Constrictibacter sp. MBR-5: one gene and its partner. Each later gene encodes a partner of the first gene's protein in a complex. Links are inferred from orthologs where the notes say so. Each region holds a gene or a part of one and is shown on either strand. Other genes may lie near its edges. The genes, in order: ABIE65_RS04700 and tldD.

What was found.
Region 2: the proteins of ABIE65_RS04700 (region 1) and tldD are in contact, whole or in part, in a solved structure (PDB 5NJ9), measured with the Escherichia coli proteins. The link is inferred for Constrictibacter sp. MBR-5 from one-to-one orthologs.

What each region holds. Positions count from the first base shown.
Region 1 is NZ_JBEPTK010000002.1:156,094-159,277, forward strand. The notes cover bases 38-2,903. They hold ABIE65_RS04700 (TldD/PmbA family protein), read left to right. Parts: upstream 38-730; coding sequence 731-2,077; downstream 2,078-2,903. Other genes in these bases: ABIE65_RS04695 (Rossmann-fold NAD(P)-binding domain-containing protein), read right to left, coding at 38-600; ABIE65_RS04705 (UDP-2,3-diacylglucosamine diphosphatase), read left to right, coding at 2,263-2,903. In the rest of the region: ABIE65_RS04690 (hypothetical protein), read left to right, coding at 1-11; more of ABIE65_RS04695, read right to left, coding at 1-37; more of ABIE65_RS04705, read left to right, coding at 2,904-3,051; ABIE65_RS04710 (glycosyltransferase family 4 protein), read left to right, coding at 3,048-3,184.
Region 2 is NZ_JBEPTK010000001.1:472,039-475,265, forward strand. What follows is about bases 299-3,207. They hold tldD (metalloprotease TldD), read left to right. Parts: upstream 299-990; coding sequence 991-2,424; downstream 2,425-3,207. Other genes in these bases: coxB (cytochrome c oxidase subunit II), read right to left, coding at 299-609; ABIE65_RS02235 (DUF1289 domain-containing protein), read left to right, coding at 2,440-3,075; ABIE65_RS02240 (NAD(P)-dependent oxidoreductase), read left to right, coding at 3,172-3,207. Also shown: more of coxB, read right to left, coding at 1-298; more of ABIE65_RS02240, read left to right, coding at 3,208-3,227. UniProt on the Escherichia coli protein: Metalloprotease involved in CcdA degradation. Suppresses the inhibitory activity of the carbon storage regulator (CsrA).

The DNA of each region.
Region 1 (3,184 bases):
TTGAGCGTTAGCGACGGCAGGCCGCTCGTTCCATGGCCGCACAACGCCGACGACGAGGCCGTCGATATCGTTCTCCACCGCGTGGACCACGCCTGCGGCGATCTCGGCGTTGGTATTCCACCGCGAACCCGTCTCTTCTATGCGAAACCCAAGGATGATCTCGCGATACTGAAGACCCTCCATTGCGCGAAACCGGCTGCCATTGCCACTCCGATGCAATGCGGGATCCGCTGCCGCGCTACCGAGAATCCGGAAAAGACGGCATTTAGTCGCAGCGCCTTCACCAGCGCGCTCGTCCGCCATCCGCGCGATCGTGTCCAGGGCGCGCGGTGCACCGGGCCTAAGCCAGAGGATCGCGAGTGCCAGCGGGCCGACGCGATTGATTGCGTCGGCAAGGGATGCCGCAAGACCTTCATCGTCGGAGTAGTCGACGGCAATGGGATTTATGCGCGTCGGAGCGTCCCTTGCAAGGGCAGTCAAGCGCGCTGCATCGCGGGCAATTACGGAAACCACGTCGCCTTTCGCAGCGAGCCGTAGGACGACCTCTCTGAGCATTCCCGTGCCGCCGACGACGAGCGCGTGCGCAGATGTTGTCGACATCGTGCCTCGTCCTTGACCGTGTCAGTGCAATTCTGCGACGGATCCCCGTGCGCCCCGGGATCTTGACCGCCGCAGCCCACGGGCAATGTGTTACGCATGAAGCCCATGCCGCAACGGAAGCATAGCTGACATGACTGCCCCTGACGCCGATCTGCTGAACTTCCTCGCCGATGTCTTGGCGAAGGCAAAATCCGTTGGCGCGGATGCGGCGGATGTGCTGATGGCGGAGGGCCACTCCATCTCTGTCGCGCAGCGCCTCGGGCGCCCGGAGCGGCTGGAGAGAAGCGAGGGGTACGACCTTGGTCTTCGCGTCTTCATAGGCCGTAGGCAGGCGATCGTTTCTGGCAACGACCGCCGGCCTGAAGCAGTGTCCGAACTCGTTGAACGCGCCGTTGCAATGGCTCGCGTAGCGCCGGAGGACGCCTTCTGCGGGATCGCTGATCCAGATCAGATCACGCATCAGGTGCCTGACTTGGACATCTGCGATTGGACCGAGCCGGAGACGGCAACCCTCGTCGACAGGGCGCGCGCCGCCGAGGAGGCGGCCTTGGCCGTCTCGGGCGTGACGAACTCGGAGGGTGCTGAGGCCGGATGGGGCCTGACGCGAATCGCTTTGGCCGCAACGAACGGCTTCGCCGGTGCTTACGCGCGATCGAGCCACTCCGTCAGCGTGAGCGCTCTGGCGGGTTCCGGGACCGGCATGGAGCGCGACTATGACTACAGCAGCACCGTTCACGGAGCGGACCTAGACGATCCCGCAGCCGTCGGTCGCCGTGCCGGAGAACGGGCGGTCCGGCGGCTGAACCCGCGCAAGGCCGCCACCGCTAAAGTGCCCGTCATCATCGACCAGCGGCTGGCGGGGGGGCTATTGCGCAGTTTCGCCGGGGCGATCAACGGAAGCTCGATCGCTCGAGGCACCAGCTTCCTGAAGGACCGCATGGGGGATCGGATTTTTCCGCAAGGTATCAATATTGTGGACGATGCACTGCAGCCGCGCGGGCTAGCATCGAAGCCTTTTGACGCCGAAGGCCTCGCAAGCGGCCGGACCCTGCTGGTCCAGGACGGGGTCCTCAAGAGTTGGGTACTCGATCTCTATGCGGCTCGCAAACTCGGACTCTCGAGCACAGGCCATGCGTCCCGCGGAACCGGCGGCCCGCCGTCTCCGTCGACGACGAATCTCTACCTCGAGCCTGGTAGGCAATCTCCAGCCGAGTTGATCCGCGAAATAGGCCAAGGGCTTCTCGTGACGGAGATGATCGGTACAGGGGTGAACCTTCTGACGGGCGACTACAGCCGCGGTGCCGCAGGCTTCTGGATCGAGCGCGGTGAAATTGCGTATCCGGTGAGCGAGATTACCGTCGCTGGGAACCTAAAGGACATGTTCCTCGCGCTGACCGCCGCCGACGACCTCGTGTTCCGAGCGGCGGTTAACGCGCCGACCTTGATGATCGAGGGCATGACTGTCGCTGGGCGCTGAGTAGAGCCTCGCAGGCTGAAATTACAAAGCCTACCTCTTCGCAGATTGCGATTATGTTTCGGGTGCATGACGTTTCCGTTTGTAGGGATAATATATTTTGTTAGGTCGGCTGTCCGGGAAGTGAAGATGTCACATTAGTCCTGTAGACCGGCATCATTGTTTGGCATCCACAGGGGTGGGTGGTGATGCGGAAGCTTCGGTACAGGACAATCTGGATATCCGACGTTCATCTAGGGACGCGCGGATGCCAAGCAGCAATGCTTCTCGATTTCTTGCGCCGCACGGAATGCGAGAACCTCTATTTGGTCGGCGACATCGTCGATGGCTGGCGGCTTCAGCGCCGTGGCTACTGGGACGCTTTGCACCATGAGGTGATCCAGGCGCTTCTCGGCAAGGCGCTGTCTGGGACCCGGGTCGTCTATATTCCCGGAAACCATGACGAGTTGATGCGCGGCTACTTGGACACGGAACTCGGTGGCATCAGCATCGTCGGCGAGGCGATCCACGAGACTGCGGATGGTCGTCGCCTTCTGGTTGTGCATGGCGACGAGTTCGATGCGGTTGTCTGCTATGCTCGCTGGCTGGCTGTTCTCGGCGACCATGCCTACACGCTCACCCTAATGCTCAACACTTGGTTCAATCGGGGCAGACGTCTATTCGGCAAGCCCTATTGGTCGCTGTCGGCCTACCTGAAGCGGCAGGTAAAGAATGCGGTCCAGGTCGTCAGCAGGTTCGAGACGGAGGTCGCTGCCGCTGCCCGGCGGCGCGGCGTCGATGGCGTGATCTGCGGCCACATCCACACGGCCGCGATCCGCGACTTCGATGGGCTTCTCTACTGCAACGATGGTGACTGGGTAGAGAGCTGCACTGCGCTCGTAGAAGACGATCGCGGTCATCTGCACATCCTTCATTGGGCGGAGATGGCGCAGGTCGTCGATCGCACGGTGCCCGAACTGGTGGCGCAGGCAGCATGAAGATACTCCTCGTGACAGACGCCTGGGCGCCGCAGGTCAATGGTGTCGTCAGAACTTACGCGACGGTCATTCCGTTAATCGAGGCCGAGGGGCATACGGTTAGGGTGATCAGCCCCGAATCCTATCGCAGCGT
Region 2 (3,227 bases), on another replicon or contig:
CCAGGTCTCGTTGAGACGGCCCGGCACGGCGTCGAGCTTCACGCCGAACGACGGCACCGTCCAGGAATGCAGGACGTCCGAGGCCGTGATCAGCAGGCGGATGTTCGTGTCCACCGGCAGCACGATCGGATTGTTCGTCGCGAGGAGGCGCGGCTGCTCCGGCTGGCGCTGATCGTCCTCCAGCATGAGGCTGTCGAACGTGAAGTTGCCGTTGTCCGGATATTCGTAGGACCAGTACCACTGCCGGCCGATCGCCTTCAGCGTCAGCTCCGCCTCGTCCGTACGGTCGAGATAGTAGAGCAGCTTGAAGGAGGGAACGGCGATCACGACCAGGATGATCACCGGAATGCCCGTCCAGAGGACCTCGATCAGCGTGTTGTGCGAGGTCTTGGTCGGTTCCGGGTTCCGCTTCTCGTTGAAGCGGACCATCACATAGATCAGGAGCCCCAACACGAAGAGGGTGATCAGCGTGATGATCACCAGCAGCAGGTTGTGGAAATCCGCGATTCGCTCCGCTTGCGGCGTCGCGGCCGGCTGCAGGCCGAGCTCCCATGGCCGCGGCTGCTGTGCCGATGCTGGACCGGCCAGGACGGCGAGAGCCGCCGTCATCAGGACCGTCCGCAACCGATCCGACTTCCGTAGGATCATCCCCTGCGTACCTCTCGATCGCTTATGGTCTCCAGGGCCGAGGGCGTCACAGCCGCGACCCGGAGTGTTCCAACATACGCCAGCAGACCGCCGTATCCGTGCGACCTGATGTCGCTCGATTGTCCGGTCTTGCCACGCCCCGCCCGCCGTCGCCGGGCCGTTCTCACGGTAGCCCAAACGCAGCGCGCACCTATATAACAGGCAGCCGTTGCGCGCCCAAGCCCGAACCAGACGCCCGTCCGCGGCCGGCTGCCGCGTCGGGGCGGCGACTTCGGCAACGGCGGTATCGTCGCCCGATCTGCACACGACCTGCTCGACCACCTGCACCGATACGGGGACCACATGACCTGGATCAATGCGACCGACGAAATCTTCTTCGGCAATACCGGGCTCGACCGCGACCGCGTGACGCGCATCGTCGCGGAGGCGCTCGACGGTGCCGACGACGGCGAGCTTTTCCTCGAGCACGCCGCGTCCGAGAGCCTCGTCTTCGACGACGGCCGGCTGCGCTCGGCCAGCTTCGACGTCAGCCGCGGCTTCGGTCTGCGTTCCGTCGCGGGCGAGGCCGCCGGCTACGCCCACGCCTCCGACCTCAGCGAGGAAGCGATCCGCCGCGCCGCGGAGACGGTGAAGGCGGTGCATGCCGGCCACGGCGGCACCCTGGCCGAGCCGCCGCAGGCGACGAATCGGGCGCTCTACACCGACGTGAACCCGCTTCAGCAGGTGCCCTTCGAGACGAAGGTCAAGCTGCTGGCGGAGATCGACGCCTATGCGCGCAGCCGCGACCCGCGCGTGCGCCAGGTGTCGGTCTCGCTCGGCGGCGAGTGGCAGGCGGTGCAGATCCTGCGTGCCGATGGTCACCGGGTGGGCGACATCCGTCCGCTGGTGCGCGTCAACGTCTCGGTGACCGTCGCCGACGGCGACAAGATGGAGAGCGGCTCGCACGGCGCCGGCGGCCGGCGCGGCTACGACATGTATATAGATCCCGCGCACTGGCACGCCGCGGTGGACGAGGCGCTGCGCCAAGCGGTGCTGAAGCTCGACGCCGTCGCGGCGCCCGCGGGCGAGATGCCGGTCGTGCTCGGGCCCGGCTGGCCCGGCGTGATGCTGCACGAGGCGGTCGGCCACGGTCTCGAGGGCGACTTCAACCGCAAGAAGACATCGGCCTTCGCAGGCCTGTTCGGCGAGCGGATTGCCGCACCGGGCGTGACCGTGGTGGACGACGGCACCCTGCCCGACCGGCGCGGCTCGATCAGCGTCGACGACGAGGGCACGCCGTCGAACCGGACCGTGCTGATCGAGGACGGGCGCCTCGTCGGCTTCATGCAGGACCGGATGAACGCGCGCCTGATGGGCATGCGGCCGACCGGCAACGGCCGGCGCCAGTCCTTCGCGCACATCCCCATGCCGCGCATGACCAACACCTACATGCTGGGCGGCGACCGCGACCCGGCGGAGATCATCGCCTCGGTGAAGCGCGGCCTCTACGCCGTCAATTTCGGCGGCGGCCAGGTCGACATCACCAGCGGCAAGTTCGTGTTCTCCGCCTCCGAGGCCTACCTGATCGAGGACGGCAAGGTGACCGCCCCGGTCAAGGGCGCCACCCTGATCGGCAACGGCGCAGACGCCCTCACCCGCATCGACATGATCGGCAACGACATGAAGATGGACGAGGGCATCGGCACCTGCGGCAAGGAGGGCCAGGGCGTGCCGGTCGGCGTCGGCCAGCCGACGCTGCGGATCGACAAGCTGACGGTGGGCGGCACGGCCGCATAGGCCGGGCGAGCACGCATGGGCAAGAAGAAGAAGATCGCCTCGCCCTGCATCGGGGTCTGCAAGATCGACCGCGCCAGCGGCTTCTGCGTCGGCTGCGCCCGCACGCCGGCGGAGATCCGCCGCTGGAAGCGCGGCGACGAGGATGAGAAGCGTCTGATTCTCGCCGCACTGGCCGGGCGCATGCCGGCCGCGACCCCGGGCAAGCTGCGCACGCATACCGGCGGCTGCCATTGCGGCAACATCGCCGTGGCCTTCGAGACGCGCCGCAAGCGCAAGGCCCTGCGGCCGCGCGCCTGCCAGTGCGGGTTCTGTCGTGCCCATGGCGCGCGCACCGTCGCCGATCCCGAGGGCGCGCTGCGCGTCGCGGTGGCGGACACGGCGCGGTGCAGCCTCTACCGCTTCGGGCTGCAGACCGCCGATTACCTGATCTGCCGCGACTGCGGGGTATACGTCGCCGCCGTCATGCGCGACGGCGACGCGGCGTGGGCGACGCTGAACATCAACGCCCTCGCGGACGCCGCGAAGTTTCCGAAGAAGACCTTGCCCGTCGACTACGACGCGGAGGACGTCGCCGGCCGGGTCGCACGGCGGCGCACGGCCTGGACGCCGGTCATCGACCTCAGCCTGGGCGGGCGGCGGGAGGCCGCCTGAAGCACGGTCGTGGCGTCGTCCCGGCGCCGTCCTCCCCTTGCCGCCGCGGCGGGGCGCGCTGCATAGTCCCGCCGCCGACCAAGGAGGGACGAACGGATGGCTGACAAGAAACCGGTTCTGGGCTTCATCGGTCTCGGCGTCATGGGCAAGCC